DNA from 4 places in the Streptomyces sp. NPDC127038 genome. Region 4 is predicted to be linked to each of the others. Evidence: riboswitches for the same ligand, from Rfam matches in the RefSeq annotation. Region 4 holds a riboswitch; each other region holds the start of a gene.
The links. Region 4 has a riboswitch for cyclic di-AMP ahead of ACFWI4_RS11080 (transglycosylase SLT domain-containing protein). Riboswitches for the same ligand answer to the same signal wherever they lie in the genome.
Positions count from the first base shown of each region.

Region 1: it holds a riboswitch for cyclic di-AMP, as region 4 does, so the genes downstream of both, ACFWI4_RS31630 (M23 family metallopeptidase) here and ACFWI4_RS11080 (transglycosylase SLT domain-containing protein) in region 4, are expected to answer to the same signal.
Region 2: it holds a riboswitch for cyclic di-AMP, as region 4 does, so the genes downstream of both, ACFWI4_RS25700 (transglycosylase family protein) here and ACFWI4_RS11080 (transglycosylase SLT domain-containing protein) in region 4, are expected to answer to the same signal.
Region 3: it holds a riboswitch for cyclic di-AMP, as region 4 does, so the genes downstream of both, ACFWI4_RS30345 (NlpC/P60 family protein) here and ACFWI4_RS11080 (transglycosylase SLT domain-containing protein) in region 4, are expected to answer to the same signal.

Region 1 covers NZ_JBHXDQ010000059.1:47,560-55,167, reverse strand. The annotation lists gene ACFWI4_RS31655 (MFS transporter) at 1-341, shown strand, start outside; gene lhgO (L-2-hydroxyglutarate oxidase) at 499-1,704, shown strand; gene trmB (tRNA (guanosine(46)-N7)-methyltransferase TrmB) at 1,962-2,798, shown strand; gene ACFWI4_RS31640 (PrsW family intramembrane metalloprotease) at 2,887-4,233, shown strand; gene ACFWI4_RS31635 (aldo/keto reductase) at 4,337-5,281, opposite strand; gene ACFWI4_RS31630 (M23 family metallopeptidase) at 5,422-6,435, opposite strand; cyclic di-AMP (ydaO/yuaA leader) riboswitch at 6,447-6,602, opposite strand; gene ACFWI4_RS31625 (PP2C family protein-serine/threonine phosphatase) at 6,772-7,608, opposite strand, start outside.
Region 2 covers NZ_JBHXDQ010000041.1:41,100-48,707, reverse strand. The annotation lists gene ACFWI4_RS25725 (glycoside hydrolase domain-containing protein) at 1-601, shown strand, start outside; gene ACFWI4_RS25720 (SurA N-terminal domain-containing protein) at 790-1,452, shown strand; gene ACFWI4_RS25715 (nucleoside triphosphate pyrophosphohydrolase) at 1,723-2,676, shown strand; gene ACFWI4_RS25710 (cytochrome P450) at 2,673-3,944, shown strand; gene ACFWI4_RS25705 (transglycosylase family protein) at 4,259-5,143, shown strand; cyclic di-AMP (ydaO/yuaA leader) riboswitch at 5,281-5,520, shown strand; gene ACFWI4_RS25700 (transglycosylase family protein) at 5,525-6,232, shown strand; gene eno (phosphopyruvate hydratase) at 6,572-7,608, shown strand, end outside.
Region 3 covers NZ_JBHXDQ010000055.1:26,628-34,235, forward strand. The annotation lists gene ACFWI4_RS30330 (DUF2306 domain-containing protein) at 1-819, opposite strand, end outside; gene ACFWI4_RS30335 (helix-turn-helix transcriptional regulator) at 904-1,434, opposite strand; gene ACFWI4_RS30340 (hypothetical protein) at 1,614-1,931, shown strand; gene ACFWI4_RS30345 (NlpC/P60 family protein) at 1,957-3,939, opposite strand; cyclic di-AMP (ydaO/yuaA leader) riboswitch at 3,947-4,118, opposite strand; gene ACFWI4_RS30350 (hypothetical protein) at 4,562-4,792, shown strand; gene ACFWI4_RS30355 (alpha/beta fold hydrolase) at 4,885-5,631, opposite strand; gene ACFWI4_RS30360 (beta-glucanase) at 6,054-6,758, opposite strand; gene ACFWI4_RS30365 (VOC family protein) at 7,027-7,401, opposite strand.
Region 4 covers NZ_JBHXDQ010000011.1:17,809-25,416, forward strand. The annotation lists gene ACFWI4_RS11075 (CocE/NonD family hydrolase) at 1-2,057, shown strand, start outside; cyclic di-AMP (ydaO/yuaA leader) riboswitch at 2,549-2,741, shown strand; gene ACFWI4_RS11080 (transglycosylase SLT domain-containing protein) at 2,745-3,524, shown strand; gene ACFWI4_RS11085 (HAD family hydrolase) at 3,691-4,500, opposite strand; gene fahA (fumarylacetoacetase) at 5,225-6,454, shown strand; gene recQ (DNA helicase RecQ) at 6,662-7,608, opposite strand, start outside.

The sequences.
Region 1 (7,608 bases), on a different contig from region 4:
ACCGCTTCGCGGCCGACGCCGCCGAGTGCTACCGCGACCTGAAGGCGCCGCGCCAGGTGCGCCGGTTCACCGAACAGGCGCTGTCGAAGCCGACGGAGGAGTTCGTGCGCTCGCACGGGCTGCGCCTGGTGGTGTCGGCGGTCGCCGAGCTGGAGTCCGGCAACCTGGACGCGGCCTGCGAGCAGGGCGTGCGGGCGGTGGAGGTCGCGGGGCGCATCTCCTCCGCGCGCACCACCGAGTACGTGAAGGACCTGCTGCACCGGCTGGAGCCCTACGGCGACGAGCCGCGCGTGGTGGAGCTGCGGGAGCGGGCCCGTCCGCTGCTGATGGCTCCGGCCTAGGCCGGACACGGCCTAGGGTTCGAAGGAGCGCTCGGGGGGATCCGGCGCGAAGGGAGCGCCACGGCCCCGCGGCGCGAAAGAATCGCGGGGTGCCGTCCTCGGGTTTGAGGGCGTTGTCAGTGGCGCAGTGCACTATCGAGGCCGGAAGGTGGTGCGGATGCGGAGCGCGTACGACTGCGATGTGCTGGTGATCGGCGGCGGGATCGTCGGCCTGTCGACGGCCTATGCCATCACACGGGCGGCGCCCGGCACGCGGGTGACGGTGCTGGAGAAGGAACAGGGGCCCGCCCGGCACCAGACCGGGCGCAACAGCGGAGTGATCCACAGCGGGATCTACTACCGCCCCGGCTCCCTGAAGGCACGGTACGCGGTCAAGGGTGCCGCCGAGATGGTCAAGTTCTGCGCGGAGTACGACATCGCGCACGCCGTCACCGGCAAGCTGATCGTCGCGACGGACAAGTCGGAGCTCCCCCGTCTGCACGGCCTGGTCCAGCGCGGCCGGGAGAACGGCATCCCGGTCAAGGAGCTGGGCCCGGCCCAGCTCACCGAGTACGAACCCGAGGTCCGCGGCCTCGCCGCCATCCACGTGGGCACCACGGGCATCTGCGACTACGTGGCGGTGGCCCGCCGGCTCGGCGAGGCCTCCGGGGCGGAGATCCGGTACGGGGCCCAGGTCGTGCGCGCGGACCGGCGCCCGCATCTCGGTGTCGCCGTGCGCACGGCCGACGGGGCGATCGTCCGCGGCCGGGTGCTGGTCAACTGCTCGGGGCTGCACTGCGACGAGACGGCCCGGCTCACGGGCGACGACCCCGGGATGCGGATCGTCCCCTTCCGCGGCGAGTACTACACGCTGGCGCGGCCGGAGCTGGTGCGTGGTCTGGTGTACCCGGTTCCCGACCCGGCGTTCCCGTTCCTCGGCGTCCATCTCACCCGGGGCATCGACGGCGGTGTCCACATCGGTCCCAACGCGGTGCCCGCGCTCGCCCGCGAGGGCTACGGATGGGGGGTCGTCCGGCCCCGTGAACTGGGCGGGACCCTGTCCTGGCCGGGTTCCTGGCACATAGCCCGGCGGCACTGGCGCTACGGAGCCGGGGAGCTGCGCAGGTCGGTGTCCAAGGCGGCGTTCACCGAGGCGGTGCGACGGCTGCTGCCCGCGGTGACCCCGGACGACCTGGTGCCCGCCGCCGCCGGGGTCCGCGCCCAGGCGGTCCTGCGGGACGGCACCCTGGTCGACGACTTCCTGATCAAGGAGGGCCCGAGGACCGTGCACGTACTGAACGCGCCGTCCCCCGCGGCCACCGCCTCCCTCCCGATCGGCCGCGAGGTCGCCCGCCGCGCCCTGGCGTCCCTCGCGGCGGTCTGAGCGGCCCCGTCCACGACGGACCGGGAACGGTGCGCCGGGGAACGGTGGGCCGGGATCAGGACCAGGAGGCCGGGCGGTGGGCCGGGAGCAGGAGCGGTCGGCCGGGAGCGCGGGACTGAAGCAGGAGCGGTCGGCCGGGAGCGCGGGACTGAAGCAGGAGCGGTCGGCCGGGAGCGCGGGACTGAAGCAGGAGCGGTCGGCCGGGAGCGTCGGGACGGGATGCCCAGCGTCGCCGCCCCCGTAAAATCGACCCCACTGTGTCTGATTTCCTCGACTCCACCGAAGAGACCCGGCCCGCCTCCGCCGAGGACGGCACGCCGCGTCACCACCGCTCCAAGAGCGAGCCCCGCTTCCCCGACGGTCCGCAGCCGGATCCCGCCGGCTCGCACTTCGAGCGGCGGATCCGGAGTTTCCAGCCGCGCCGCAGCCGGGTGACGACCGGGCAGGCGGACGCGTTGCAGCGACTGTGGTCCAGGTGGGGTCTGGACATCGACGGACGGGGCACGCTCGACCTGGCGGAGCTGTTCGGGGCGGACCTCCCCGTCGTGCTGGAGATCGGCTTCGGCATGGGTGAGGCGACCGCGCTGATGGCGGCCGAGGACCCGGCGACCGGCATCCTCGCCGTGGACGTGCACACACCGGGCCAGGGCAATCTGCTCAGCCTCGCCGAGCGCAGCGGTCTGACCAACGTCCGTGTCGCCAACGGCGACGCGATCATCCTGCTCCGCGAGATGCTCGCGCCCGACTCCCTGAACGGCCTGCGTGTCTTCTTCCCCGACCCCTGGCCCAAGAAGCGCCACCACAAGCGGCGCCTGATCCAGCCGGAGTTCCTGGACCTCGCCGCCACCCGGCTCGCGCCGGGCGCGCTGGTGCACTGCGCGACGGACTGGGAGCCGTACGCGGAACAGATGCTGGAGGTGCTGACCGCGCACCCCGGTTTCGAGAACACCGTGCCCGACGGCGGTTTCGCGCCGCGTCCGGAGTTCCGGCCGCTGACCCGTTTCGAGGGCCAGGGACTGGACAAGGGTCATGTGGTGAACGACCTCCTCTTCCGGCGCGTACAGCATCGAGACCAGCACACCTCGGGCGGCTGACCCGCACGCACCCGCCGGCGTCCGCCGGGAATTCCCGGGGACCCGGTTACCGTCGCGGGCGACGCCCTCCCTCGTTAGGGTCAATGCCGTGGCCATCCATCCCCCGTACCCGACCCGGCCCGGCTCCCCCGCCGGACCCGCGCCGAGACATCCGCACTGGTGGCAGCGGGGCTGGGTGCGGTACGGAGCGCTGATCAGCCTGCTCGCGCTGTCGGGCCTGGTCATCCTCGCGCTCGTCCGCGAACAGACGGGGACCGAGGGCTTCTTGGTCGGCCTCGGCCTGGCCGTGTTCCCCGTGCCGCTGCTCATAGCGGCCTTCCGCTGGCTGGACCGGGTCGAACCGGGCCCCTGGCGCAACCTGTTCTTCGCGTTCGCCTGGGGTGCCTGCGCGGCCGCGCTGATAGCGATCGTCGCGAACAGTTTCGCGACCCGCTGGATAGCCATGACGACCGCGGATCCCTCCGGCGCGGACACCCTCGGCGCGACCGTCATCGCGCCGGTCGTGGAGGAGTCGGCGAAGGCCGCGGCCGTGCTGCTCGTGTTCCTCTTCCGCAGACGGGACTTCACCGGGATCGTCGACGGGGTCGTCATCGCCGGGGTGACCGCCACCGGCTTCGCCTTCACCGAGAACATCCTCTATCTCGGGACCGCGTTCGGGACCGACCGGCTCAGCGGGGAGAGCGGACTCGCCTCCGTCACCGCGGCGACCTTCTTCGTCCGGGTGGTGATGTCGCCCTTCGCGCATCCGCTCTTCACCGTGCTGACCGGCATCGGCTTCGGGTTCGCGGCGCTGTCCGCCGAACGCCAGCGCACGCGCCGCGTCCTGCTCCCCCTCACCGGACTCCTGCTCGCGATGGGCATGCACGCGCTCTGGAACGGTTCCTCGGGCTTCAGCCGGTTCGGGTTCTTCGGGGTGTACGCCGCGTTCATGGTTCCCGCGTTCGGGCTGCTGACCTGGCTCGTCGTCTGGACCCGGCAGCGAGAGCTGCGGACGATCCGCGCCGAACTGCCCGTGTACACCGCGGCCGGCTGGCTGGGCGCGGCGGAACCCTGGGTGCTCGGTTCGATGCGGGCGCGGCAGATCGCCCGCGAGTACGCCCGCCATCACTTCGGGAAGAGCGCCGCGCGTTCGGTGGCGGAGTACGAGGCGTACGCGACCTCGCTGGCGTTCCTGCGGCACCGGGGGCGCAGGGGCCGGGCGGGCGCCGACTTCGTCGTACGGGAGCGCGAGTTGCTGGAGGAGCTGTGGCGCCGCCGGGAGACCGCCCGTCCGGCGCTCGCCCACGCGGCCCGGCTCACGGCACCGCTGCCCGTACCGCCGCCCTGGCCGGCCCCCGGCTACGGCTACGCGGTCCCGCCCGCGCGCCCGTACGGCCCGCCGGCGCAGCCCTCCGCGCCGGCCCCGTATCCCGCGTACAACCCGTACCGCTCCTAGACCGGCCGGCTGCGGCCGGCCGACCACCTGACCGGCCGGCCGACCTGCTGACCTGCTGACCTGCTGACCTGCTGACCTGCTGTTACGTGTTACGTGTTACGTGTTACGCCGACGCCCGTGTCAGGAGGGTGAGTTCCTCGTCCGTCAGGACCAGGTCCGCGACGCCCAGCAGGGCAGGGAGCTGCTCGACCGTGCGGGCGGAGGCGATCGGCGCGGCGACCGTCGGCTGCGCGGCGAGCCAGGCGAGGGCGACCGTCGGGACGGCGGCGCCGTGGGACGCGGCGATCTCGTCGAGGGCGGCGAGGACCTTGGGTCCGCGTTCGGTGCCGAGGTGCTTGGCGGCGCCGGCCGCCCGCGCCGAGTCGACGTCCGTGCCGGGGCGGTACTTGCCGGTGAGGAACCCGGAGGCGAGCGCGAAGTAGGGGACGGCCGCCAGACCCGCCTGGGAGGCGACGTCCAGCAGGGCGCCCTCGTAGGTGTCGCGCGAGACGAGGTTGTAGTGCGGCTGGAGCGCGACGTAGCGGGCGAGGCCCTCGCGGTCGGAGAACTCCAGGGACTCCCGCAGCCGCTCCGGCGAGATGTTGGAGGCGGCGATGTGCCGCACCTTCCCGGCCCTCACCAGCTCGTCGAGGGCGCCGATGATCTCTTCGACCGGAACCTCGGTCTTGTCGAAGTGGGTGTAGTAGAGGTCGATGTGGTCGGTGCCCAGGCGGCGCAGCGACGCGTCGGCCGCGGCCTTGATGTTGGCGCCGGACAGCCCCGGGTAGGCGGGGTGCTGGCTGACCTTGGTGGCGACGACGACGTCCTCGCGGTTGCCGCGGGTCTTCAGCCACTTGCCGATGATGGTCTCGGACTCGCCGCCCTCGTTGCCCTCGATCCACGCCGAGTAGGAGTCGGCCGTGTCGAGGAAGTTGCCGCCGGCGGCCGCGTAGGCGTCGAGGACGGCGAAGGAGCTGGTCTCGTCGGCCGTCCAGCCGAATACGTTGCCGCCGAGGGAGAGCGGGAACACCTCGAGGTCGGACGCACCGAGCTTGCGAAGGGAAGTCATGTACGGCCTCAACACCCGCACCGGATGGATGTATTCCACAAGCACCCGTGGAGGGCGGGGGCGGCGGAGGGTGTCCGTGCCTGCCCGACCGGGAGTCCTGACGCAGGGGGGGTGGCGTCAGGACTGCCGGGGATCGGGGATCAGGGGTTGAGGCCCTTGCTGTGGAGCCACGCCATCGGGTCGATGGCGGTGGGGTCGCCGTTCGGGTGCACTTCGAGGTGCAGGTGCGGCCCGGTGACGTTGCCCGTCGCGCCCACGCGTCCGATGACATCGCCGGTGGCGACCTTCTGGCCCACGCTGACGCTGATGGAGGACTGGTGGCAGAACCACAGCTCCGTACCGTCGTCGAGGGTGAGGATCGTGCGGTAGCCGTACGAGCCGGCCCAGCCGGCCTGGGTGACGGTGGCGCTGTGGATCGCCTTGATGAGCGTGCCGGTGGGCGCCGCGAAGTCGAGTCCGGTGTGGTAGCCGGAGGACCAGAGCGCGCCGGCCTCGCCGAAGCGCGAGGTCAGGGTGTACGAGGAGGTCGGCAGCGTGTAGCTCTTGGCGAGTTCGGCGAGGCGCTCCTTCTCGGCCTTGGCCTTGGCCGCGTCCAGCGCCTTCTGCTCCGCCTCCTTCTGCTGCTTGGTGGCGGTCTCCACGGCCTTCTTCGCGGCGGCGCTCTGGGCGGCCTGCTGCGAGGCGGTGTCGGCGCGGTTCTGCTGGGACTTGGCCTGCTGCATGATGCGGTCGCGCAGCGCCTCACCGGCGTCGGTGACACCGTGGGCGGTCTCGGAGCTGGTCAGACCGGCGGTGGTGAGCGGGGTCGAGGAACCCTTGGCGGTGCTGGATCCGCCGTCCGACAGCAGGGCCTTGGCCGACGCGGTGACCGACGACAGGTCGGGCAGCGAGATCGAGACGGGCGCCTTGCCCGGAGCGGCGCTGGCGATGCCGCCGCCGCCGACCGCGGCGATGACGCCGACACCGAGAACCGTGGAACTGCGGGCGAGTCCTCCGCCGCGCTGCTTGCCCGTGCGGTGCCGGCCACGGACGGGAGCGAGAGAATCCGCGGTGGGATTCCACTCCTCCCAGGATTCCTCGTCCTTGTCATAGCCGAAGGTGTGCGTTTCGTTCGGCGCGAACGGGGATGGCTGAGCGGGCCGGTTGGACGCCACGTGGGCGCACTCCTTTCCTTCCATGCCGCCTACCGGGTTAGCTGACGGGTTCGGAGCAGGAAGGTCTCCTACGGGCGACTGCCACCGTGCGACCACGGCGGGTTACGCTCGATTCACCCCACGATGTGGGTCCCCGGTTCCCTTGCGGGATTCGGCGCGTGCGCACGGAGCCACCTCTTGTGACGGCTGTTACGGCCGCGCTGCGTTATCGAACGTTAATAGACCCGGCCACCGAATTCCAAGATGTTCCGAGTGATCGTTAACGGCTTTTGGTCTGGACTTTGGGGTCATGAGCGTTGAAAAACGGGCGAGTTGGCCGCGCGCCGCCGGTACGTGTCACGGGCGCCGCCGTGAAAGCGGGTCGCGGAGGCCCTCAGGAGTGCCCCCGCAGGGGCGCCGGACGGCGAGCAGTGCCATGTCGTCCGTCAGCGCGCCGCCCGTGTGCCGTCGAACGGCCTCGGACAGGGCGGTCAGCAGCCCGTCGGGGCAAGGGAAATCCCGTCCGGCCGACCAGGCCTCCGGATCGAAGAACCGCCCGCGCGGATCGCGGGCCTCGGAGAGTCCGTCGGTGTGCAGGAGCAGCGTCGCCCCGCGCGGGAAGGGTGCCTGGACGGCCGGGGCGTACGGGTCGCCCAGTTCGCTCATTCCGAGGGGCAGCGCGAAGGTCCCGGCGGAGAGGACGGCGAGCGTGCCGTCGGGGCACAGCAGCAGGGGTGGCGGATGGCCCCGGTTGACGACGCGTACGACGCCCTCGCCGTGCGGGATCTCGGCCAGGACCGCGGTGGTGAACTCCTCGGCGGCCTCGGCGTCGTCGTGCCGGGTGCCCGCGCGCGTCAGCGCCCGCTCCAGGCGTCCGGCGACGCCCTGAAGGGTCGCCTCCTGCTCGGCCGCCTCCCGGAACGCCCCGACCACCGTCGCGACGGCGGCCACGGCGGTCATCCCCTTCCCGCGTACGTCCCCGACGACCACGCGTACGCCGTACGGGGAGTCCTGTACGGCGTACAGGTCGCCGCCGATGAACGCGTCCTCCTGCGCCGCCTCGTAGCGGGCCGCGACCTCCAGGCCGGCGATCCGGTCCTCGGGTTCGGGCAGCACGGCGCGCTGGGCGTACTCGGCGATCTCCCGGACCGAGGCGAGCCGTTCGTCGCCGCGCCGGACCACGACGTTGACGAG
Region 2 (7,608 bases), on a different contig from region 4:
CGGCGGCAAGAACCGCGGGTGCAACCAGCCCAACCTCACCGCGTCCTGGGTGAAGTCGGTCAGCGCGCTCGGCTGGAAGCTCATCCCGCTCTACGTCGGCGCCCAGCCGTCCTGCCAGACGGGCAGCAGCCCGGAGAAGATCACCGCCTCGACCGCCGCGTCCCTCGGCGCCGCGGACGGCGCGGACGCGGTCGCCAAGGCCACCGCCCTCGGCATGAAGGCCGGCAGCCCGGTCTACCTCGACATGGAGTCGTACGACATCACCAACAAGGCCTGCAACGACGCCGTGCTCACGTACGTGCGCGCCTTCGACAAGGCCCTGCACGCCAAGACGTTCCGCACCGGGTACTACGGCTTCACCAGCTCGAGCGCCAAGGCCGTCGCGACCGCGGCGGACAAGACGGACCTGCCGGGCAACCTCTGGTACGCGCTGTGGGACAAGACGAACACCACGACGAGCGACTGGCCTTGGGGCGCCACCCAGTTCACCGGCCACAGCCGCGCCCACCAGTACATGGTCAACAGCAAGGAGACCCACGGCGGCGTCACGTTCACCGTGGACCGCGACGCCTGGGACGCGCCGGTCGCCATCACCGGCTGACGCGAGGACCGGCCCGGAGTCACCCGTACGGGCGGACAACGGCCGTTCCCCGAGGCGGGGAAGCCGCGGCGGTGCCTGAAGTCGTCGTGAATCGTTGGTCGAATGGCTGGCCGAGAGGCGGGCCACTGCCTACCATCGATCACCGCAAGACTTTGTGCACCGTCGCACAATCTCCTCGGGAGGCTTCCTTGCACCGCCGCCGTCGCACCGCGCTCGTCCTCTCCGCCGCGATCGTCGCCGCGGCCCCCCTGCTCACCGGCTGTGGCAGCGATGCCCATCCGGGCGCGGCGGCCGTCGTCGGCGGCAGCCGGATCACCGTCTCGCAGCTGGAGAGCCGGGTCGGCGAGGTGCGCTCGGCGCAGCGCGCGGCCAGCAAGGACGACGCCCAGTACGCGCAGGTCGTCGCGAGCACCGGCACCCTCGCCCGCGACACCCTGCACGGCATGGTCCTGGACCGGGTCCTCGACCGGGCGGCCAGGAACGCCGGGGTGACCGTCACCCGCAAGGACTCCCAGCAGATGCGCGCGGCCCTCGAACAGCAGGCGGGCGGCTCGAAGGCGCTGGAGACGGCCTGGTTGTCGAACTACGGCGTGGCGCCCGAGCGCCTCGACGACAGCCTGCGCACCGAGATCGAGGCCCGCAAGCTCGCCGCCGCGCTCGGCATCGACATGAACACCACGACCGGCAAGGCAGCCTTCTGGAAGGCGATGTCCTCCGCGTCCAAGGAACTCCACGTCGACCTGAACCCGCGCTACGGCACCTGGGACGTCCAGAAGAGCAGCCGTGTCGACGCGAAGACGCCGTGGCTGCGCGAGGTGTCGGTGGCGGCCGGGCAGCCCCAGACCGCTTAGCCCCCCGGGGGCGACGGACCGCCGTCGCCCCTCCCGGGCCGTGGACGGATCCGCCGTCGCCCCCGGCCCGTGGACGGTTCCGGCGCCTCCCGCCCTGTGGACGGCTGCCCCGGCACCTCCCGGCCTGTGGACAACTCCGGGGGTGCCGGCCGCGTGGGTTACGTTCGAGGGGTGAACGCAATCAGTGAACCGACGGGTGCCGCCCAGGGCGGCGGGCGGACCGCGGCCGACGCGACCGTCGACGAGGCGGGCGACGGCGGGCCCGGCCGTATCGTCCTGCTCACCACCAGCCACCGGGTCGCGCCCGGGCTGCTGTCCTGGCAGGCCTGGCAGGCGCTGCACGGTGCCGACCGCGTGCTGTGCTCGGACGGCGCGCACCCGCAGGTGCCGTATCTGCGCGAGGCCGGCGTCGCGGTGGACACGGAGTCCCCGAGCGCGCGGGACCTGGTCGACGCCTGCGAGGGCGGCCGCACGGTGGTGGTCGTCGCGACCGGCGAGGGCGAACCCCGGCTCACCGACGGTCTGGCCCGTCTCGCCGGCTCCGGCCGCACACGGATGCCCGACCTGGAACTGCTGCCCGCCTCGTACGACCTGCCGGGCGCCCGGCTGCTCGACCTCGTCCAGGTGATGGACCGCATCCGCGCCGAGTGCCCCTGGTCGTCGCGCCAGACGCACGAGGGCCTGGCGAAGTACGGCCTGGAGGAGGCGTACGAGCTCGTCGAGGCCATCGAGGAGGGCGACCGGGACGAACTGCGCGAGGAACTGGGGGACGTCCTGCTCCAGGTCGTGTTCCACTCCCGGATCGCCGAGGACGACCCGGAGGCCCCGTTCTCGGTCGACGACGTGGCCGGCGGGATCGTCGCCAAGCTGATCCACCGCCACCCCCATGTCTTCGGCGACGAGACGGCCGGCACCCCCGAGGAGGTCAAGGAGCACTGGCTGCGGACCAAGGCCGAGGAGAAGCGGCGCACCTCCGTCACCCAGGGCGTCCCGCTCGGCCAGCCGGGCCTGGCCCTGACGGCGAAGCTGTCGTCCCGGGCGCGCACGGCGGGACTCGACGTCCCGCTGCCCGCCGGCGAGGGCGTCGGGTACGAACTGCTGGCGATGGCCGTGCGGGCCGAGGCCGAGGGCGTCGACCCCGAGGCGGCCCTGCGGGCGGCGGCACGCACCTACCGTGACGCGATCCGAGCGGCGGAGGGCCACCCGGATACCGTCGGGGAGTGACCGAGCCCGAAGCCACCTCCAGCGCCGCCCCCGAACTCTTCACCTGGGAGTTCGCCACCGACCCCTACCCGGCCTACGCCTGGCTCAGGGAGCACGCGCCCGTGCACCGCACCAGGCTGCCCAGCGGCGTGGAGGCCTGGCTCGTCACGCGGTACGCCGACGCCAAGCAGACGCTCGCCGACCAGCGGCTGTCCAAGAACCCCGCGCATCACGACGGGCCCGAGCACGCGAAGGGCCGGACCGGGATCCCCGGGGAGCGCAAGGCCGAGCTGATGACGCATCTGCTGAACATCGACCCGCCGGACCACACCCGGCTGCGGCGGCTCGTCAGCAAGGCGTTCACCCCCCGGCGGGTGGCCGAATTCGCTCCCCGGGTGCAGGAGCTGACGGATCAGCTCATCGACGGGTTCGCGGCCCGCGGATCCGCCGACCTCATCCACGAGTTCGCCTTCCCGCTCCCCATCTACGCCATCTGCGACCTGCTCGGCGTCCCGCGCGAGGACCAGGACGACTTCCGGGACTGGGCGGGCATGATGATCCGGCACGGCGGCGGGCCGAGGGGCGGGGTCGCCCGGTCCGTGAAGAAGATGCGCGGGTACCTGGCCGAGCTCATCCACCGCAAGCGCGAGGCCCTGACCCCGGAGCCCGAGCCCGGCGAGGACCTCATCTCCGGGCTCATCCGCGCCTCCGACCACGGCGAGCACCTCACCGAGAACGAGGCCGCCGCGATGGCCTTCATCCTGCTCTTCGCCGGGTTCGAGACGACGGTCAACCTCATCGGGAACGGGATGCACTCCCTGCTGACCCACCCCGGGCAGCGGGAGCGGCTCCAGTCCTCCCTCGCGGCCGGGGAGAGCGGGCTGCTGGAGACGGGAGTGGAGGAACTCCTGCGCTACGACGGGCCGGTGGAACTGGCCACGTGGCGGTTCGCGACCGAGGACGTGCGGATCGGCGGGCAGGACATCGCGGCCGGCGATCCCGTGCTCGTGGTGCTCGCGGCGGCGGACCGCGACCCCGAACGCTTCCAGGATCCGGACACGCTCGATCTTTCCCGAAGTGACCTTCAGCACTTGGGATACGGCCACGGCATCCACTACTGCCTGGGCGCGCCGCTCGCCCGGCTGGAGGGACAGACGGCGCTCGGGACGCTCCTGAGGCGTCTTCCCGACCTCCAACTCGCTGGAGAATCGACCGATTTGCGTTGGCGCGGAGGCCTCATTATGCGGGGATTGCGTACGCTTCCGGTGGAGTTCACCCCGGTCAAATAGGCCGTGATCGGCCCATCGCCGACCCTTCGCCGCCACTGCTGAAGTGATCCTTCCGCATACCGGAAAGAGCGCTCCCACGGCTACCGGAACGTGACGGTCCATCAAATCTGTGATCTTCGCGTGATCTGTACTGCATCGACTTGTAACCAGCGATCGACTGCGGCTACGTTCACCCATCAACGCGGCGCCCACGCTTCCTGATTGACGGGAGCCGCGCTGCTCCCCGCTGTCACGCGAAAGGCTTCCGCATGCTCTCCGGGAACGGCCGTCACCGTCGCCCTCGTCAGGCCCCGGCACTCATCGTCGCCGCAGGGGTGACCGGATCTGCGATCGCCATCCCGCTGCTCGCCGCGGCGAGCGCGAGCGCGGCCGACGGCACCACCTGGGACCGTGTCGCCCAGTGCGAGAGCGGTGGGGCGTGGAGCTCCAACCAGGGCAACGGCTACTACGGCGGCCTCCAGCTCGACCAGGCCACCTGGGAGGCGCACGGCGGCCTGGACTATGCGCAGACCGCCGACCAGGCCAGCCGCTCGCAGCAGATAGCCGTCGCCGAGAAGGTGCTCGCCGACACGGGCCTCGCGGCCTGGCCGACCTGCGGGCCGCTCTCGGGGCTCAGCAAGGGCTCGGGCGAGGTCAGCGTCGACACGGGCGTGGCCGGCGACTCGGCGAGCAGTGACGCCGGTTCCTACGTCTCGTCCGGTCTGGCGACCGGGCCCAGCGCGTCCGCTTCGAGCGGTTCGTCCGCTTCGGGTGAATCCTCCACCCCGTCCACCGGCACCCCGTCGCCCAGCGCCTCGGCGAGTTCCGGCGCGACCGGTGCGAACACGGGCAAGAGTGACAAAACGGCCGATCCGTCCAAGTCGGGTCAGAAGGAAGCCTCTTCGGGTGCGTCCGACGACGCGACCACCGGCACCGGCCGGCACCGCGGCGGAGAGGCCTCGGAGAGCGCGACGGGCGAGGACGGCTCCGCCGGACGGCACGCGGCGACCGCCGGGAGCGACGCCGTCGACGACTCGTCCCCCGACGACTCCTACGCCGCAAAGGTCTTGGGCAGTCTCTGGAACTCTTCCGACAACCTCGGCTTCGAGAACGACCTGGGCAAGCTGACCGCCCCCGACCCGACGGCCGCCGACAGCGGTCCCGGCCTCGTCGTCCCTGGTCGGAGCATTGTCGTCGTCGCCGAAACGGCCCAGCAGTAGCGGGAGTTCGCGTCACGGTTCGCTGTGGAATGTCCCATTTGGCGCAAGTGAGAGATGGGTCTCAGAAGCCCTGATCGTCTTTGAATTTCCGGCGATCGACTGCTTACGGTCGTGACCGCTCGCCACAGCGGGCCCCGACGGTCGCAACGCCGAATCCTGCCAACGGCCGTACGGGAACAGTCGTCGCGTCATGCGCCGTGGGCAGGAGCGGGGGACCCAAGGTAAGTGCCGGGCCCGGGAGTCGAGAGACGTCCGGGAACGGCTTGGGGTGAAGCCGCGTGCCGGGAGTCCTGGAGACGGGACCGAAGGCGCGTGGCCGGGCAACTCATTCGGCCCGAACCCGACAGCTCACCTCGCAGGCGTCGGTGAGGGGATCTCTCCATGCTGTTCTCCAGCAAGGGCAAGCACCGTCGTCCGAACAAGGCCACCCGCGTCGCCGCTCTCGCCGGTGTCACCGGTGTCGCCATCGCCGCCCCGCTGATGGCGGCCGGCAACGCCTCCGCCGCCACCGCCTCCGAGTGGGACGCCGTCGCCCAGTGCGAGTCCGGCGGCAACTGGTCGATCAACACCGGCAACGGCTTCTACGGCGGCCTCCAGTTCTCGTCCTCCACCTGGGCCGCGTACGGCGGCACCGCGTACGCCTCGACCGCCGACCAGGCCTCCAAGGCGCAGCAGATCGCCGTCGGCGAGAAGGTCCTCGCCGCGCAGGGCAAGGGCGCCTGGCCGACCTGCGGCACCGGCCTGTCGAGCACCCCGTACGCCGGCGGCTCGGCCTCCTCCGCCCCGGCCGCCCCCTCCACGTCCTCCTCGTCGAGCGGCTCGCAGAGCGCCCCCGCCACCCGTACGACGGAGCAGCACGCCGCCCGTTCCGCGGAGCGCCCCGCCGTCCAGAAGACCGTCACCACGCCGACCGGCAAGAAGGTCAAGAAGGGTGACGGCGAGTACAAGGTCGTCAAGGGCGACACCCTGAGCTCGATCGCCGAGAAGAAGCACGTCAAGGGCGGCTGGCAGAAGCTGTTCAAGCTGAACAAGGACATCGTCGCCGACGCCGACTTCATCTACCCGGGCCAGCAGCTGCACCTCCACTGAGCGGTGCGGCGCACCGGCTGACCTGGCCTTCCTCGGCGGAGGGCGGCCCGGTCCCGGCACCGTGCCGCAGCGTCAGGCCGCACGACGGCCCCCTCGTGAGGCCTCCGCACCGGAGGCCGCCGAGGCCCCCCGTCCCCACGGGCTCCCCGCTCCGGCGCGTGTTCCCCCGCACGCACCGGAGCGGGGTTTTTTATTTCTTTTTTTGTTCCGTTCAGGAACAATATGTACGCTCAGTTCCGCTCAAGGGGTGGTCGATCGCTGGCCGATCCCCGTGAGCCGGTTAGGCTCATCCCGCGGGGCTGCCAAGCTCCGCGTACCCGCGTCACATCCCATAAGGAGATGCTCGTGCCGTCCATCGACGTCGTCGTAGCCCGGGAAATCCTGGACTCCCGAGGCAACCCCACGGTCGAGGTCGAGGTCGGCCTCGACGACGGCAGCACGGGTCGTGCCGCCGTTCCGTCCGGCGCCTCCACCGGAGCGTTCGAGGCCATCGAGCTCCGCGACGGTGACCCCAACCGCTACCAGGGCAAGGGTGTCGAGAAGGCCGTCCTCGCCGTCATCGAGCAGATCGGCCCGGAGCTCGTCGGCTACGACGCCACCGAGCAGCGCCTGATCGACCAGGCGATGTTCGACCTGGACGCCACCGACAACAAGGGCTCGCTCGGCGCCAACGCCATCCTCGGCGTCTCGCTCGCCGTCGCGCACGCCGCCTCCGAGGCGTCCGACCTGCCGCTGTTCCGCTACCTGGGCGGCCCGAACGCGCACCTGCTGCCCGTTCCGATGATGAACATCCTGAACGGCGGCTCGCACGCCGACTCCAACGTGGACATCCAGGAGTTCATGATCGCCCCGATCGGCGCGGAGTCCTTCTCCGAGGCCCTGCGCTGGGGCGCCGAGGTCTACCACACCCTCAAGAAGGTGCTGAAGACCAAGGGCCTGTCCACCGGCCTCGGCGACGAGGGCGGCTTCGCCCCGAACCTGGAGTCCAACCGCGCCGCCCTCGACCTCATCGTCGAGGCCATCAAGCAGGCCGGTTACGTCCCCGGCGAGCAGATCGCGCTCGCGCTCGACGTCGCCGCGTCCGAGTTCTACAAGGACGGCAAGTACGAGTTCGAGGGCAAGTCCCGCTCGGCCGCCGAGATGACCGAGTACTACGAGGAGCTCGTCTCCGCGTACCCGCTCGTCTCCATCGAGGACCCGCTGTACGAGGACGACTGGGCCGGCTGGAAGGTCATCACCGACAAGCTGGGCGACAAGGTCCAGATCGTCGGCGACGACCTCTTCGTCACCAACCCGGAGCGTCTGGCCCGCGGCATCGAGGAGGGCTCCGCCAACGCCCTGCTCGTCAAGGTCAACCAGATCGGTTCGCTGACCGA
Region 3 (7,608 bases), on a different contig from region 4:
CCCCGCTGCGCCGTGGGCCAGCAGGGCCCGGGCGATCCAGGCCAGCGCGGCGGCTCCCGCCAGCTGCGCGAGGACCAGGACGGGGACGGGCGCCCAGGTCCCGGACACCCCGGCGACCTGCCTGCGCCGGTCGAGGGAACGCGAGGCGATCAGGGCGCCGAACGCGACGACGGAGCCCAGGTGCATGGTGGCCAGCTGGTTGATCTCGGCCATGGACAGCCCGGGCATGAGCATCGGCAGGCCGCCCCACTCGAACCGGAGCAGCGGAGCGGTCATCAGGAAGCCGTAGCAGAGCAGCATCCAGCGCTGGTGCAGGTCGGGGAAGCCGCCGACGGCCGCGAGCACCCCGAGGGTCACGCTCATCACGGTGCCCGCCAGGATGGTCGCGAGCACGATCCAGAAGGCCGCGCCGCTGAAGGCGTCCCCGGGCGCGGTGCGCGCCAGATACAGTCCGGCGCCCGCCATCGAGACGTACACGGTGACCGCGAAGACCACTCCGAGGACCCGGTGCAGCCGGGTGCGCCGCCGTACGGCGGTGAGCAGTTGCGCCGGGCCCAGCAGCATCAGCACACCGCCGAGCACCGAGTGGACGATCATCGGCACGAGGCTGTGGCGGTAGGGACCGATCCGGGTGGCCAGCGCGTCGGCCACGTAACGCGGCGAGACCACGTGGGCCAGGACCCACTCGCCGTAGGCCGGCGCGCCGGGGCGTGCGTACGGCCACAGCTCGGTCATGGCGATCGGCGCGTAGCCCACGCACACGGCCGTCAAGGCGATGACGGCGAGGCGGCGCCAGGTGGTGCCCGTCGGACGACGCACGACGACTCCCTGCTCGTGGCCGCGACCCGGCCATCGATAGTCTCGTTTGGACTATCGAGACGGTAGGGCCGTCCACCGCCGGGGTCAACGGTCTGTCGTGTCCTCGTCCCGGCGCTGCACCCATCCCCAGAAGTCGATCATCATCCGCTCGTAGCGGATGCCGAACTCCAGCGCGTCACGCTGCCCGCGGGTCAGCAACTCCCCGACGGTCTCGGCGAGTTCTTCGTAGGTGGCCAGGGTCCTGCGGTGCTCGTCGAGCTGTACGGGGCCGAGCACCTCGGCCCGTCCGCCGAACCACAGCTTGAGGATGCCGCGCTCGCGGGCCTCCACCGGCACGAACGCGGGGTCGTCGAGCCAGCCCCGCAGGGCCGCCCTGCCCTCGTCCGTCAGCGTCAGCACCCTGCGGTTGCGGCCGCTCTCCTGCCGCACCTGCGACAGCAGCCCCGCGTCGAGGAGGCGGTCGCACTGCGCGTACACCTGCGCGTGGGGCACCGACCAGAAGGGCGCGACCGTCCGGGCCGCCTCTCCCTTGACGTCGTACGCGCTGGCCTCGCCCAGCTTGTCGATGATGCCGAGGACGAGGTAGGAGGCGGTGGTCAGCCTTGCGTCAGCCATGGGGCGACCGTATCGCCACGCGATCACCGTCCGGCAGGCCCGCCCGGCGACCGGGCCCCGCGCGGCGGGCGCCGTCCGACGCGAAGAAGATCCGGGTGCCCGGCACAATGCGGGGTAGACGGGCGATCACGCAACCGACCGCACCTCAGCCCTCCGGCCCGGCCGCACGAGGAGTACTTGTGACCACCTACGTCATCACCGTTCCCGGGACGTTCGTCCACGGTCTCCCGGACGCCTCCCGTGCCGACGTCGAACGCAGGCTCCGCCCCCAGGACCCGCAGAACACGGACCTGGGCGAGACCGAGGAGCTGAGCCTGCTCACCGTCGACGAGGACAACCGGTTCTCCGTCCGCCTGGAGGTCGAGGCGGCGGACCGCAAGAGCGCCGAGGCCGAGGCCGTGCGGCTCGTGTCCGGCGCGTTCCGGGACAGCGGTCTGTCCGCCGACGACGCGCCGCTGGGGCCCGCCGCCGTGACGGGGATCGACCGGGAGTTCTGACCGCGCGCCGCCGCCGGGGGACGCCTCAGACCGGGCGTACGACGCTGTGGACGGCCGCATGTCCGGCGTACTGGACCGACTCCTCGGCGATCCGCGCTCCGGGGCTCGGCGCGTGGACCATCATGCCGTCGCCGACGTAGAGACCGACGTGGCTCACGTTGGCGTGGAAGAAGACCAGGTCACCGGGCTGGATGTCGCCGAGGGCGACCGCGGGGCCGGCCTGGGCCTGCTCCTGCACGGCGCGCGGGAGCATCACCCCGGCGCTCTTCCAGGCCGCCTGGGTGAGTCCCGAGGGGTCGTACGACCCGGGTCCGGACGCTCCCCACACGCACGGCATGCCGATCTGCGCGCGGGCGAAGGCGACGGCCTCCGCGGCCCTGCTGTCCTGTCCGACGACCGGAGGGGCGGCCGGAGCGACGAGGCTGTCGATGTCGAACCCCGGGCTCGTGCCTCCGGCGGCGGGAGCGGCGGGCCACGTCTGCTGCCGGCCGGCCGACCGCAGCGACTCACGCCAGGTGTCGTCGACCGGCGGCGCCGACGGCTCGTTCGCCGGGGGCATCGGGGCCGACCGGTAGGCGGCGGGCGTCGGCGCGGACGCGTAGGCGGGGGCCTGCGGCGCGGGCTCGCTCACCGGGGGCATCGGGGCCGGCTGATACGCGGCCGCGGGCTGGGCCGGTGCGTACGCGGGGGGCTGGGGTGCCGGCTCGCTCACCGGGGGCATGGGGGCGGCCCGGTAGGCGGGGGGCGCGGGTTCGTACGCGGGCGGCTGCGGCGCGGGTTCCCTCACCGGAGGCGCCGGAGGCGGCTGATATCCGCTGGGCCGGGACGGGGTCTCGTACGAGAGGGGCAGGAGCACCGATCTGACCTCGGAGACCGGGGGCGCCGGTTCGTACGAGAGAGGCAGCAGCACCGACTTGTACTCGTCTGCCGCGGGAGCGGGATCGTACACGCGGGGCACGGAGCCGGTGTCCTGCACGTGGGGCATCGAGCCCGTCTCGTACGCGCGAGGCATCGAGCCCGTGTCGTACGCGCGGGGAACGGAACCCGTGTCCTGCACACGGGGCATGGAACCGGTCTCGTACGCACGGGGCATCGAGCCCGTCTCGTACGCGCGAGGCATCGAACCCGTGTCGAAGGCCGTGGGCTGCGGTGCCGACGGGAACGACGGGGCCTGGGGCGCCTGCTGGAACGCGGGGGTCCGGGGCGCCTGTTCGTACGCGATGGGCTGCGGGGCGGGCTGGAACGCGGGGGCCTGGGGAATCGCCTGGTACGCGGCGGTCTGCGGGGCGGCCGGGAACCGGGGCTCGGCGGCCGGCCGGTACTCGATGGCCGGCGCCTGCGGCTGCTGCGGGACGGCCATGCCCTGCCGGGCCGTGTGCCGGGCCATCAGCTCCTGCGCCACGGCGAGCTTGCGCCGGGCGGTCTGCTTCCTGCCGTGCAGCGAGGCCTTCTGCGAGGCGGCGGCCGGGGCGGCCCCCGGCGGGAGCGCCGCACGGACCGCGGCCCCGGCTCCCGCCGGGGCGCCGGCGGCCATGGGCTCGGCGGCCGGGCCCGCGGTCAGCTCCAGGACGGGCCGGGCGGCCGGTTCCGAGGAGGGGCCCGCGGTCAGTTCGAGCACCGGGGCGGCCGTCAACTCGGCGACGGGCCGCATGATCTGCTCGAGCTCGTACACCGTGGGGAGATCCGAGGAAGAACCCCTGGAACCTCTCGCGCCCTCCTTCGGGCGGGCGGGCTCGGCGCCCCGGTCCGGCATCCGGTCGGCCGGAAGGATGGCCGGAGCCGAGGGTCCGAAGCGGGAACGCGCCCCGTCGAACCACTGCCGCATCAGGTCTTCCTGGGCGGGATCGGAGCCGCCGCCCTGACCGCCGCGCCGGCCCGGCCTGCGGGTGGAGTTCGCCGAAGCGCGGGTCCCGTTGAAGTTGCCGGTGGCCAACTCCGCCTGGTCGTAGAGGGACGAGAGCCTGCGGGCGACTTCTTCGCCACTGGGCGGGGTGCGTTCCGGCGCCATGGAGTGGTGCTCCTTCCGTCGTCCGCCTACCGGGTTAGCTGTCGGGTTCGGGCGGACGATTCCGGAAGGTATGCCCTACGACCCCTGCCCCGAAAGGCAGTTGGCCGATTCACCCCAAGTTCGGTGGGTCCCCGGCTCCCGCTGCCACGAGGACAGGCAGGACTCGGCGGAGGCCGCGCCGCCCGGCGGGCTTCGCCGGAGGGAGTCGGACGGCCTGGTCGCCAACTTAGCCATGTTGTGCACCCGATGTGAAGATCCACGTCCCAGATGTCCGATACATTTTCGTGACCTTCATCGCACCATCCCGCAGCGCGACGGCGAGGACACACGCCGTGCCCGAAAGGGCGGCTGAGCACGGCTTGTCGGGACGATCGGACCCGACTCCCGTCCGACGGGGCGGACTCCACGGGACCCGGTCGCCCGGTCGAGCGCCCGGGTGCCTCGATCCTGTCGAAAGTGTGCACAGAACTGGCGTTCCCGGGCGCGCCGTTCGACATCGCGGGCTTCCGTCGGTCACACCTCGACCGGTTTGCGACCGAACCGGCCGGAGGACCGCTCGGAACACATGGCGCCCGTACCGTCGGAGCACGTCGGACCACTAGAGCGAGTCGAGGATCCCCACGTGCACGATGCGCCGATCTACGCCCAACTGATCTCCGAACGCGGCGACATACCGACCCTCGTACGGAGCGAGGCCCGTCGGCTGCAACGCGACTTCGAGTGGATCCTCAACTGGGACCCGTCGACGGGCGCTCCCCTCCCCTCGTCCGCCGCGCGGCCGTCGTCCGGCTCCCGCCGCTCCCTCTCCCCCACGCCCCATCCCGACGACCGGCTCGACGCGCCCGGCGGCTAGGACGCGCGGGGCGTCGACGGACAGTGCGTGCGTGGCGTCGACGGGCAGTACGTGTGGGCGTCGACGGGCACACCGGAACGGCCGGACGGCCCCTAGAGGACGTCGGGTTCCGCGCCGGGCCGCTGGGCGGGCAGCGGGTCGAGCCCGTCGGCGATCCGGGCGACCAGGCCCGCGACCGTCGTGCCCGTGGCGTGGTGCCAGGTCCGTGCCCGGCGGATCATCGCGTGGTCACCGCCCGCGACCCGCACGGCGCTCGCGGCGGAGCCCGCCTCCACGGCCCGGCGGACGAGGGCGAAGGACTCCGCCGGGTCGGTGATCCGGTCCCGGTCTCCGTGCAGCACGATGACCCTCTTGTCCCGGAGGTGCGCCACCGGCTCGCCCTCCGGGCACCAGGGCGCCAGCGCCACCACGGCCCGTACCTGTGGCACGGCGGCGGCCCGCAGGGCGGCGCGCCCGCCCATCGAATGGCCGACGAGCACCACCGGCACCTCCCCCACGAGCGCGGAGAGTTCATCCAGGGCCCGCAGGACGTCGGCGACGGGATCGGCGTCCGCGCCGTTCCAGCCCCGGTGGCGGTAGCGCACCTGCCCGACGAAGGTCCCCTCGTCCGGCAGGGCCCGCGTCACACGACGCAGGAACGGGCGCATCCGCGCGCGGGCGACGTTCCACGGCCGCGGCGGGGCCTTGCTGTCGGCGGCACCGCCGTGCAGGACGAGGACGGCGGCCCGCGCCGGACCGGAGCCCGCGGGGACCGTGTGCCACGGCATCAGCGCAGCGGGAGCGTCCGCCGCTCCGGGCCGGACCACATCTTCGGCGGACCTCCGCACAGGGTCTCGCATGACACCTCTCCACCGCACGGCGCTCTCCACGCCCCGCATTCGATCGTGAGGAGGGATCGTCTCACCGGCCGGCGGCTCGACCGCGACCGGGCGGGTCGTTCGGGGCAGCGGCGGCAGCTCTCAGTCCCCGTTCTCGGACCGGGCACGGTTACCGTTGCGCCACTCCTGGTAGAACCGCCAGAGGCGGGTGGCCTGCGGACAGCGCCCCGACTCCCGTTGGCACGTACGGCAGTTGCCCACGTGACTGACGTAGGCGGCCTCGGGGGCGTCCCGCCCCGGCTGCGGATTCGACATGACCCTCGGCACCAGTCGGTGCGACGCGCACGAGCGCTGCGCCGCTTCTGATGCCGTGCTTCTGCGCCGAGGGCCCCGGCGGATGCACCGGGCGAGAACCGATTTCCGGCCCGTGCCCGGGCGGCTCGTCAGTCGAGGAGGTCCGCCTCGTACTCCGCGGCCACCGGGAACGGCCTGTCGGCCGGGGGCCTGCGGACCATCAGACGGGCCACCTCGAAGTCCATCTCGGTGGCCCCGGGAGGGGGTGGCGGGTGATAACGCCCGGCGCACACGGACAGGTTGACGATGAGATAGGCGTGCCACGACCGGCCCACTCCGCGCCGGTCGTCGAAGGCCTGGATCCCGTCGACCCACCACACCACCCGGTGGGCGCCGAACTCGACCGTGATGTCGACCCAGCCACCGGGGCGAATGGCAGGATTGCGGTAGTAACGGTGGGTGTTGCGTACGTGGTTGGAGAGTTCCAGCAGGTCCGGGTTGTCCGGGTGGTACTCGAAGACGTCGATCTCCTGGCCGCCGTCCCGCCAGGTCCAGACGGCAGGCCAGGCCCCGGTCACCGTCGGCAGCTTGACCCGCGTCTCCAGCACGTCCCCGGTGCGGACCATGAAGCCGTCCGCGCTGCCCTCGGTGGTCAGCAGGCCCGCGTCCCAGTCGCCGTCCGGTCTGCGGGTGGCCCGGAAGCGGCCCGTGCGGCAGTAGGCGGGATCGGTGACGAGGTGGTCGAGTTTCCCGTCGTCCGGATTGACCGGACCGCCGTCGGGATAGGCCCAGGAATGGCCCGCGACCCATTGCCGAGGCGAGGCGAAATCCGCGGTGAAGACGACATCGGACACGCGGCACTCCTCGATGACGGCGTTTCGCGTACGTCCCAGGTTCTCCCCGGACCGGCAGCGCCCACGCCCCGATCACGACAACCCGCCACAAAACAACCCATCGGGGTGAACCGGCCGCACTCCGGCGCACGGCCCCGCACCGCACGGCGCCCGGCCGCGCACAGGTGCGCCCGCCGGCGGACCGCTCCGTCCGGCGGCGCACCGGCCCGGCCGGGCCGCAGCCCGGCCGGGCGCCGCACACGGCGACCCCCGGCCGGGCTCGGCGCGGTTACAGATACGGGCGGGTGATCAGCTCGATCGCGTGGCCGGCCGGGTCCTTGAAGTACACGCCCCGGCCGCCGTGTTCGTGGTTGATCTCCCCCGGGCGCCGCATCCCGGGATCCGCCCAGTGCACGATGCCCAGGTCGGAGAGCCGCCGGTACGCCCGGTCGAACAGGTCGTCGTCGACGAGGAACGCGTAGTGCTGCATCTGGATGTCCACCGGCGGCTCGGCGAACTGGAGCAGCACGCCGTCGGACAACTGGATGTTGGTGAACGGGCCCCAGGACGGCGCTTCGGGCAGTTCCAGCAGTTCCCGGAAGAAGCGCGCCGACTCGTGGCGGTCCTTGGCTGCGACGATGGTGTGGTTGAAGGTGACTGTCATTCGGCTGACCTCAGCGGTGCTCGGCACGGAAGGGGACTCACGGGTGCACTAGGGCAGCCGGGAGGTCCGCGTGCCGGAGGGAGTCGGCGCCTCGGAGGCACTCTCCGCGCGGTCAGTCCTCCGCCGGATCGCCGATCCGTGTGTGGCTCAGAGCCGGTCCGGTGTTCACGTCGGAGGACCCTACTCGATCCGGGTGCGCCTCGAAAG
Region 4 (7,608 bases):
CCCTCGTCCCCCTCCCGGACGGCACCCGTCTGTACGCCCGGATCTGGCGGCCGCTGACCGAGGAGCCCGTGCCGGCGCTCCTGGAGTACCTCCCGTACCGCCTGACCGACGGGACGGCCCCGCGCGACCAGCAGCGCCACCCCTGGTACGCCGGGCACGGCTACGCATCCGTCCGCGTGGACGCGCGCGGCCACGGGAACTCGGAGGGCGTACCGGGGGGCGCGTCCCCGGGGGCCGATCCGGACGACGCGGTCGAGGTGGTCTCCTGGCTGGCCGCCCAGCCCTGGTGCACCGGCCGGGTCGGCATGTTCGGGATCGCGTGGGGCGGCCTGCTCTCCCTCCGCGTCGCGGCCCGTGCCCCCGGGCCCCTCAAGGCGGTCGTCACTGTCTGCTCGGCCGACGGCCTCCATGACACCCGCGGCCCCCACGACCCGTACGACACCCATGACCCGTACGACCTCCACGACCCGTACGACCTCCACGACCCGTACGACCTCCATGACCCTTATGAGAACGACGCGCACCGAGTCGGAGGTTCCGTCTCCGCCGTCGGCACATACGCCCGGTCGGCCGCCCGCCTCGCCTTCGCAGCCCGCCCGCCGGACCCCGCCCATGTGGGCGAGGGCATGTGGCGGGACATGTGGGAGAGACGACTGGAGGCCGCCCTCCCCTCCACGCGCAGCGGGCCGGGCCACCGGACCGAGGATGCGCACGGGCACGGGCACCACGAGAGCGCCGTTGAGGAGTACGGGGCCGTTCGCGCGGCGGTCCTCGCGGTCGGCGGCTGGCACGACCCTCACCGCGACGCCGTGCTGCGCCTGGTGCGGAACCTGCCGGCGGACCGCGTACGGGGTCTCATCGGCCCCTGGTCCCGCCAGTACCCGGACCGCGACCTGCCGCCCGGGCCCGCGATCGGCTTCCTCCAGGAGACGCTGCGCTGGTGGGACCACTGGCTCAAGGAAGAGGACACGGACGCGCTGGCCGTCCCCCTGCTGCGCTCCTACGTGATGGACGCGCACCCTCCGGCGACCGTGTACCCCCGGATCGCCGGCCGCTGGGTGGGGGACCCCGCCTGGCCCTCCCCCTCGGTGACCCCGGTCGCGTACGCGCTCCAGGGCGCCCCGCTGCCGGTGCGGTCCCCGCAGCACACCGGGGTCGACGCGGGCCGCCTCGTCCCGTTCGGCGACGACGCGGACCTGCCGCCGGACCAGCGGGAGGAGGACGCCCGGTCGGCCTGCTTCGAGTTCGAGGTGCCGGAGGAGACCTGGGTGCTGGGCCGGCCCCGGGTCAGTCTGCGGCTGACGTCCGCGGCGCCCGGGGGCCAGGTGATCGCCCGGCTGTGCGACGTGGCTCCGGACGGAGCGTCCACACTCGTCACCCGGGGCGCCCTGAACCTCTCGGCGCGAAGAGGCCCCGGCCGGACGGCTCCCTGGAGTCCGGGCACCACGGAGAACGTGGTCCTCGACCTGAACGCCATCGGCTACGCGTTCCCTGCCGGCCACCGCATCCGGCTGGGCGTCTCCTCCGCGTACTGGCCCTGGATCTGGCCGGAACCCGGATCGGAGGCGGGCTTCACCCTGGAGCCGATCGGCAGCGTCCTCGAACTCCCCGTACGGGCAAGGGAGTCGGACCCCACGATCACCTTCGCGGAGCCCGAGGAGTCCGAGCCGCTCGGGGTGACCGTCTCCGCGACCCTGGACGAGCCCCGGCCGCAGCGCCTGGTGGTGCGCGACGTGGCCGCGGGGACCTGGAGCCTGGAGGTGACCCCGGGCCCGGGCGGCACCCGCGTGCACCCCGACGGCCTCGCATGCACGGAGGAGGGGCTGGAGACCTACACGATCGAGTCGTCGGACCCGCTGTCCGCGCGCACCCGCTCGACCTGGTCGATCCGGCTGCACCGCCCGGACCTGCCGTGGGAGGCCCGCGTCGAGACGGTCTCCGTCGTCAGCTGCGACGCGCGGGACTTCATCACGAGCGGCGAACTGGTCTGCAAGGACGGTGACGAGGTCGTGTTCCACCGCACCTGGGAGAAGAGAATCCCGCGCACCTCCATCTGACACGACTCAAGAGGCTTACGGGACAAGGGATTTCACCACCTCCCTTCCGCTGACCATCGACAACACCGCTGCCGCGAGCCGGACTTCGCGCCGCCCCCGCCCGGACCGGCCCGGACTCCCGGCCGGCACCCCCTCCCCTCTCCACGAGGGGAGGCACGCGCCCCTGACGTGGCCCACGCCACAATTCCCTTCCCACAAGGGGCCGCTCGGCACCTCCCAGGAGGCTCGGCGGCGCCCTTCGGCGCGAACGCGATGCCCGAATTACCCCTCATGCGGCCTTGGCGCCCTTTGCTCTCGTGAGTTGAGTCACCGGGCCGCCCTGCCGCCGCCCCGCGCCCTCTCCGACGCAACCCCTTCGCTAAAGGCAAGTTGAGGATCCAATTCCGGCACAATCGGACTTTTTACCCTCGCCTTAACCAGGAGAAAGCGATCTTCGCGGTCAAATCTCGCCTTGTTTCGGACATGTGCTCTCGCATACGTTCTGGTCGACCCCGGGCGGATCGCCGAATCCTGCCGCCGCCCGGAAACCCATCGACCCACGCACGGCAGGAGCGGGGGAACCACAGGTAAGCCGCCGATCCGGACAAACCGGACCGGCTTGGGGTGAAGCCGCGCTCACAGCGCGGCCGGGCATCTCCCGCCCGAACCCGACAGCTCACCTCGCAGGCGTCGGAGAGGACATTCGTCATGCCCGTACGAGGCAAGCACCGCAGCAAGAAGGCCAACGTCATCACCCGCGGCATGATCGCCGCCGGCACGGGCGGCATCGCCCTCGCCCTTCCGCTCGTGAGCGCGACCGGCGCCAGCGCCGCCACCCCGGCCCAGGCCCCCCAGGTCGCGAAGACGGCCCACACCGCGGTGGTCCCCAACGTGCAGCTCGTCACCTACAAGGTCGTCGCCGGCGACACCCTGTCCAAGGTGGCGAAGAAGTACCCCAAGAGCGGCGGCTGGAAGAAGCTGTACGCGGCGAACCGCGCGGTCATCGGCGACAACCCGGCCCTGATCCGCCCGGGCCTGAAGCTGACCGTCGGCACCAAGTCGCTGGGGACGACGACCGTCCGCACCACGGCGAACGCGACCTCCGCCGTCGCCAAGACCTCGGCGACCACCGCGACGACCGCCGTCCAGGCCTCCGCCAAGACGTACGCCAACAACCTCGACGGCTGGATCAAGGAATCCCTCGACGTCATGGCCAAGGCGGGCATCCCCGGCAGCTACGACGGCATCTACCGCAACGTGATGCGCGAGTCCTCCGGCAACCCCAACGCCATCAACAACTGGGACTCCAACGCCGCCGCGGGCATCCCCTCCAAGGGTCTGCTCCAGGTCATCGACCCCACCTTCCAGGCGTACCACGTCGCCGGCACGTCGATGAACATCTACGACCCGGTCGCGAACATCACCGCCGCCTGCAACTACGCGGCCAAGACGTACGGCTCCATCGACAACGTCAACGGCGCCTACTGATCCACCCCGCCCCACCCCGTTCTTCACCGCACCCGCCGACGCTCCTTCCGGACCGTCGGCGGGTGCGGTTGTGTTCAGGGGGTGCTTCGTGAGGGGGGCGTTTCGTGAGGGGGGCGTTTCGTGAGGGGGGCGTTTCGTGGGCCGGTGGGCCCCGCCGGTGCCGCCGTCAGAAGCCGAAGACGCGCTCCAGCACCACCGCGATCCCGTCGTCCTCGTTCGACAGCGTGATCTCGTCGGCCACCGCCTTCAGTTCCGGATGGGCATTGGCCATCGCCACACCCCGGGCCGCCCAGTCGAACATGGGGATGTCGTTGGGCATGTCCCCGAAGGCGAGCGTCCCGCACGCGGAGAGCCCGAGGTGCGCCGCGGCCAGGGCGAGTCCCGTCGCCTTGGTCACCCCGCATGGCTGGAGTTCGACGGTGCCGGGCCCGGACATCGTCACCGTCGCCAGCGAACCGACCACTCCCCGTGCCGCCGACGCCAACTCGTCGTCGGACAAGGACGGGTGACGGAGCAACACCTTGCTGATCGGCTCCGCCCAGAGGTCGTCCCGGCGCGGCACCCGCACCGCGGGCAACGTCGGATGCGGCATGACGTATCCCGGCTCGATGAGCGTCAACCCGTCCACGCCGTCCTGGTCGACCGCCGCGTACAGCATCCCGACCTCCGCCTCGATCTTGCCGAGCGCCGTCTCCGCCAGCTCCCTGTCCAGGGTCACCGACCACAGCATGCGGTCCGCGGCGGCGTCGTAGAGCTGTGCCCCCTGTCCGCACACCGCCAGTCCCTCGCCGCCGAGTTCATCGAGAAACGGTCGCACGCGCGGCGCCGGTCGACCCGTGACCACGAGATGCCGGGCACCTGCCCGGGTCACCTTCGCCAACGCGGCGCGTGACCGGTCGGAGAGTGTGTCGTCGCCGCGCAGCAGCGTTCCGTCCAGGTCAGTGGCGATGAGTGAATATGCAGTCGGAGCGGCCATGATCCGAAGAATACGGATCCCGCGACTCATCGGCCCGGCGTGAACCGGACGACGTCCGGTATCCCGTCTGCAACGCCGTTCACCGCACGGCGGTAAGCGCGTTGCGACCGATTCGGATCACCCACGCTCCGCTTCCGCCCACACCGACTTTCCCGAACACGACCGACCACAACACCCCAACACCCCCTGAACACAAGGCAACCAGCGTTCCCGCGCCGCCAACACACCTGCCCGGCAAACGAATTAGCCCCCGGACGCCTCCCGGATCGCGCGACGGACGTGAACTCCGCCCCGCGCGCCCGGCGCATCGAAGGACCGGAAGGGCCGCGCGAAACGGACTCGGCGCAGAACGAGCACCGGGGAGCCCCCCCCCCCCCCCCCCGCGGCAGAAATCCGATCCCAGGAAGCACGGGGCAGCCCAACGCGGCCTGGCGCGGCCCAACACAGCCCGGCGCAGCCCGACGAAACCCTGCCAAGCCTGACGACACCAGCGAAACTCCGCGAAACCCCTCACAGCGAAGGGCGCGAAGCCCCGCCACGGCTGCCACCCGCGGCTCGCGGAGCCGGAATCACCGCGTCCGACCTGGCCAATTCGGACATTGGGCACCCTTTAGGCCCTGCCACAGCAGGGTCTCTCCCCCGTAACGTGTGCCCCGACCACATGAAACGCGTGGAACGCATGGCCCACATGGCGAGTACGAATCCGAAAGCGAGGCACCAACCGATGCCCCCCTTCGATGTCCCCGAGGGCGATCCCTTCGGCCCGCACAACCTGCCGTACGGCGTGTTCTCCCTGACCGACCCGGCCGGGGACCCCGAGCGACGCGTCGGCGTACGGCTCGGCGACCACGTGCTCGACGCGGGCGCCGCCGCCCGTTCGCTCGGCTCCCCCTACGCCGGGCTGCTCGCGCAGCCGACCCTGGACCGGCTGCTCGCCGCGGGCCGCACCGCGTGGTCCGACGTCCGGCGGGCGCTGACGGCCTGGGTCACCGTCCCGGCCCACCGGGAGACCCTCGCTCCCCATTTCCACCCTCTGTCCGACGTGACGCTGCACCTCCCGTTCACCGTCGCCGACTACGTCGACTTCTACGCCTCCGAGAACCACGCCCGGAACGTCGGCCAGATCTTCCGCCCGGACGCCGCCGACTCCCTCACGCCCAACTGGAAGCACCTGCCGATCGGTTATCACGGCCGCTCCGGAACGGTCGTGGTGTCCGGCACGGACGTCGTCCGTCCCTCAGGCCAGCGCAAGGCTCCCGCGGACGCCGCCCCGGTCTTCGGTCCCTCGGTCCGCCTGGACATCGAGGCGGAGGTCGGCTTCGTCGTCGGCACCCCCTCGCAGCAGGGCCGGCCGGTGCCCCTGGGCGACTACCGCGACCACGTCTTCGGCCTGTGCTTGCTCAACGACTGGTCGGCGCGCGACGTCCAGGCCTGGGAGTACGTCCCGCTCGGCCCGTTCCTCGGCAAGTCCTTCGCCACCTCCGTGTCGGCGTGGATCACCCCGCTGGACGCGCTCGACGACGCCCTCGTGGCCCCGCCCGTCCGCACGCACCCCCTCCTTCCCTACCTCGACGACGCCTCCGAGGAGCCGGGCGGCTACGACCTCCGGATCTCCGTGGCCGTCAACGGCCACGTCGTCTCCGAACCCCCCTTCTCCACCATGTACTGGACGGCCGCCCAGCAGCTGGCCCACATGACGGTCAACGGCGCTTCCCTGCGCACCGGTGACCTCTACGGCTCCGGGACCGTCAGCGGACCCACCGAGGGCGAGCGCGGCTCCCTGCTCGAACTCACCTGGAACGGGCGCGACGCCCTCGAACTCCCCGACGGAAAGCGCACGTTCCTCGAGGACGGCGACGAGGTCACCCTGACGGCCTGGGCACCCGGACCGGGCGGGACCCGGGTGGGCCTCGGCGAGGTCCGGGGCCGCATCACCCCGGCCGTCTCCCTGTAGGGGACCCGGGAGCCGCCCCGCAGGGGGAACGAGGTCCGTGTCACGGTGGCCAGAGCCCTGGCCACCGTGCCCTGCGGAGCCCGGAGTGCCGGCGGCGCCGACGGAGCCGACGGAGCCCGGAGGGGCGGGCGGAACCGGCGGAACCCGGAGGGACCGGCGGAGCCTCGCCTCCGCCGCGCGCCTGCCCGTGCCCCTGCCGTGAACCCGCTACATCCAGTCCTCGGGCGGCTCCTGGTCCAGCTCGGGCCAGTCCGGGTCCGGTCCTGCGGCGGGCACCGGAGCCGGTGCGGCCGCGGGTCTTCCGGCGGTCGGAACGGCCCGAGTGGCCGGGGCAGTCCGAGTCGTCGGAGCGGTCGGAGTCGCCGGAGTGGTCGCGGGCGGGCCGTCGGCCAGGGAGGCCAGGACCGCGACGACGCCCTCTCCATAGGTGGCCAGCTTCTTCTCGCCCACCCCGCTGATGCCGCCGAGGTCCTTCACGGAGGTCGGCCACACCGTGGCGATCTCCCGCAGCGTGGCGTCGTGGAAGATCACGTACGCCGGGACGCCCTGTTCGCGGGCCTGCTCACCGCGCCAGGCCCGCAGCGCCTCGAACGCGGGGACGAGCTCGGCGGGCAGATCGGCCGCGGCGGCCTTGGCCTTGCGCTCGCCCTTGGACGCCGACGACCGGGACGCGGCCGGCTTCGCCGTCTCCTTGCGCAGCGGCACGTCACGCTCGCGCCGCAGCACGGTCCCGCTGGCGTCGGTCAGCACCAGCGTTCCGTACTCGCCCTCGACCGCGATCAGACCCTGGGCCAGCAACTGCCGTACGACACCGCGCCATTCGGCCTCCGCCAGCTCCTCGCCGATACCGAAGACGGACAGCTGGTCGTGGTCGAACTGGATCACCTTGGCGGTCTTCCGCCCCAGCAGGATGTCGACGATCTGGCCCGCGCCGAACTTCTGCCCCCGCTCCCGCTGGAGGCGCACCACCGTGGACAGCAGCTTCTGCGCGGCGACCGTGCCGTCCCAGGTCTCCGGCGGGGTCAGACAGGTGTCGCAGTTGCCGCAGGCCGGGGTGTCGGGGTCCTGGCCGAAGTAGGCCAGGAGCTGGGAGCGCCGGCACTGGACCGTCTCGCACAGGGCGAGCATCGAGTCCAGATGGCTGGCGGCCCGGC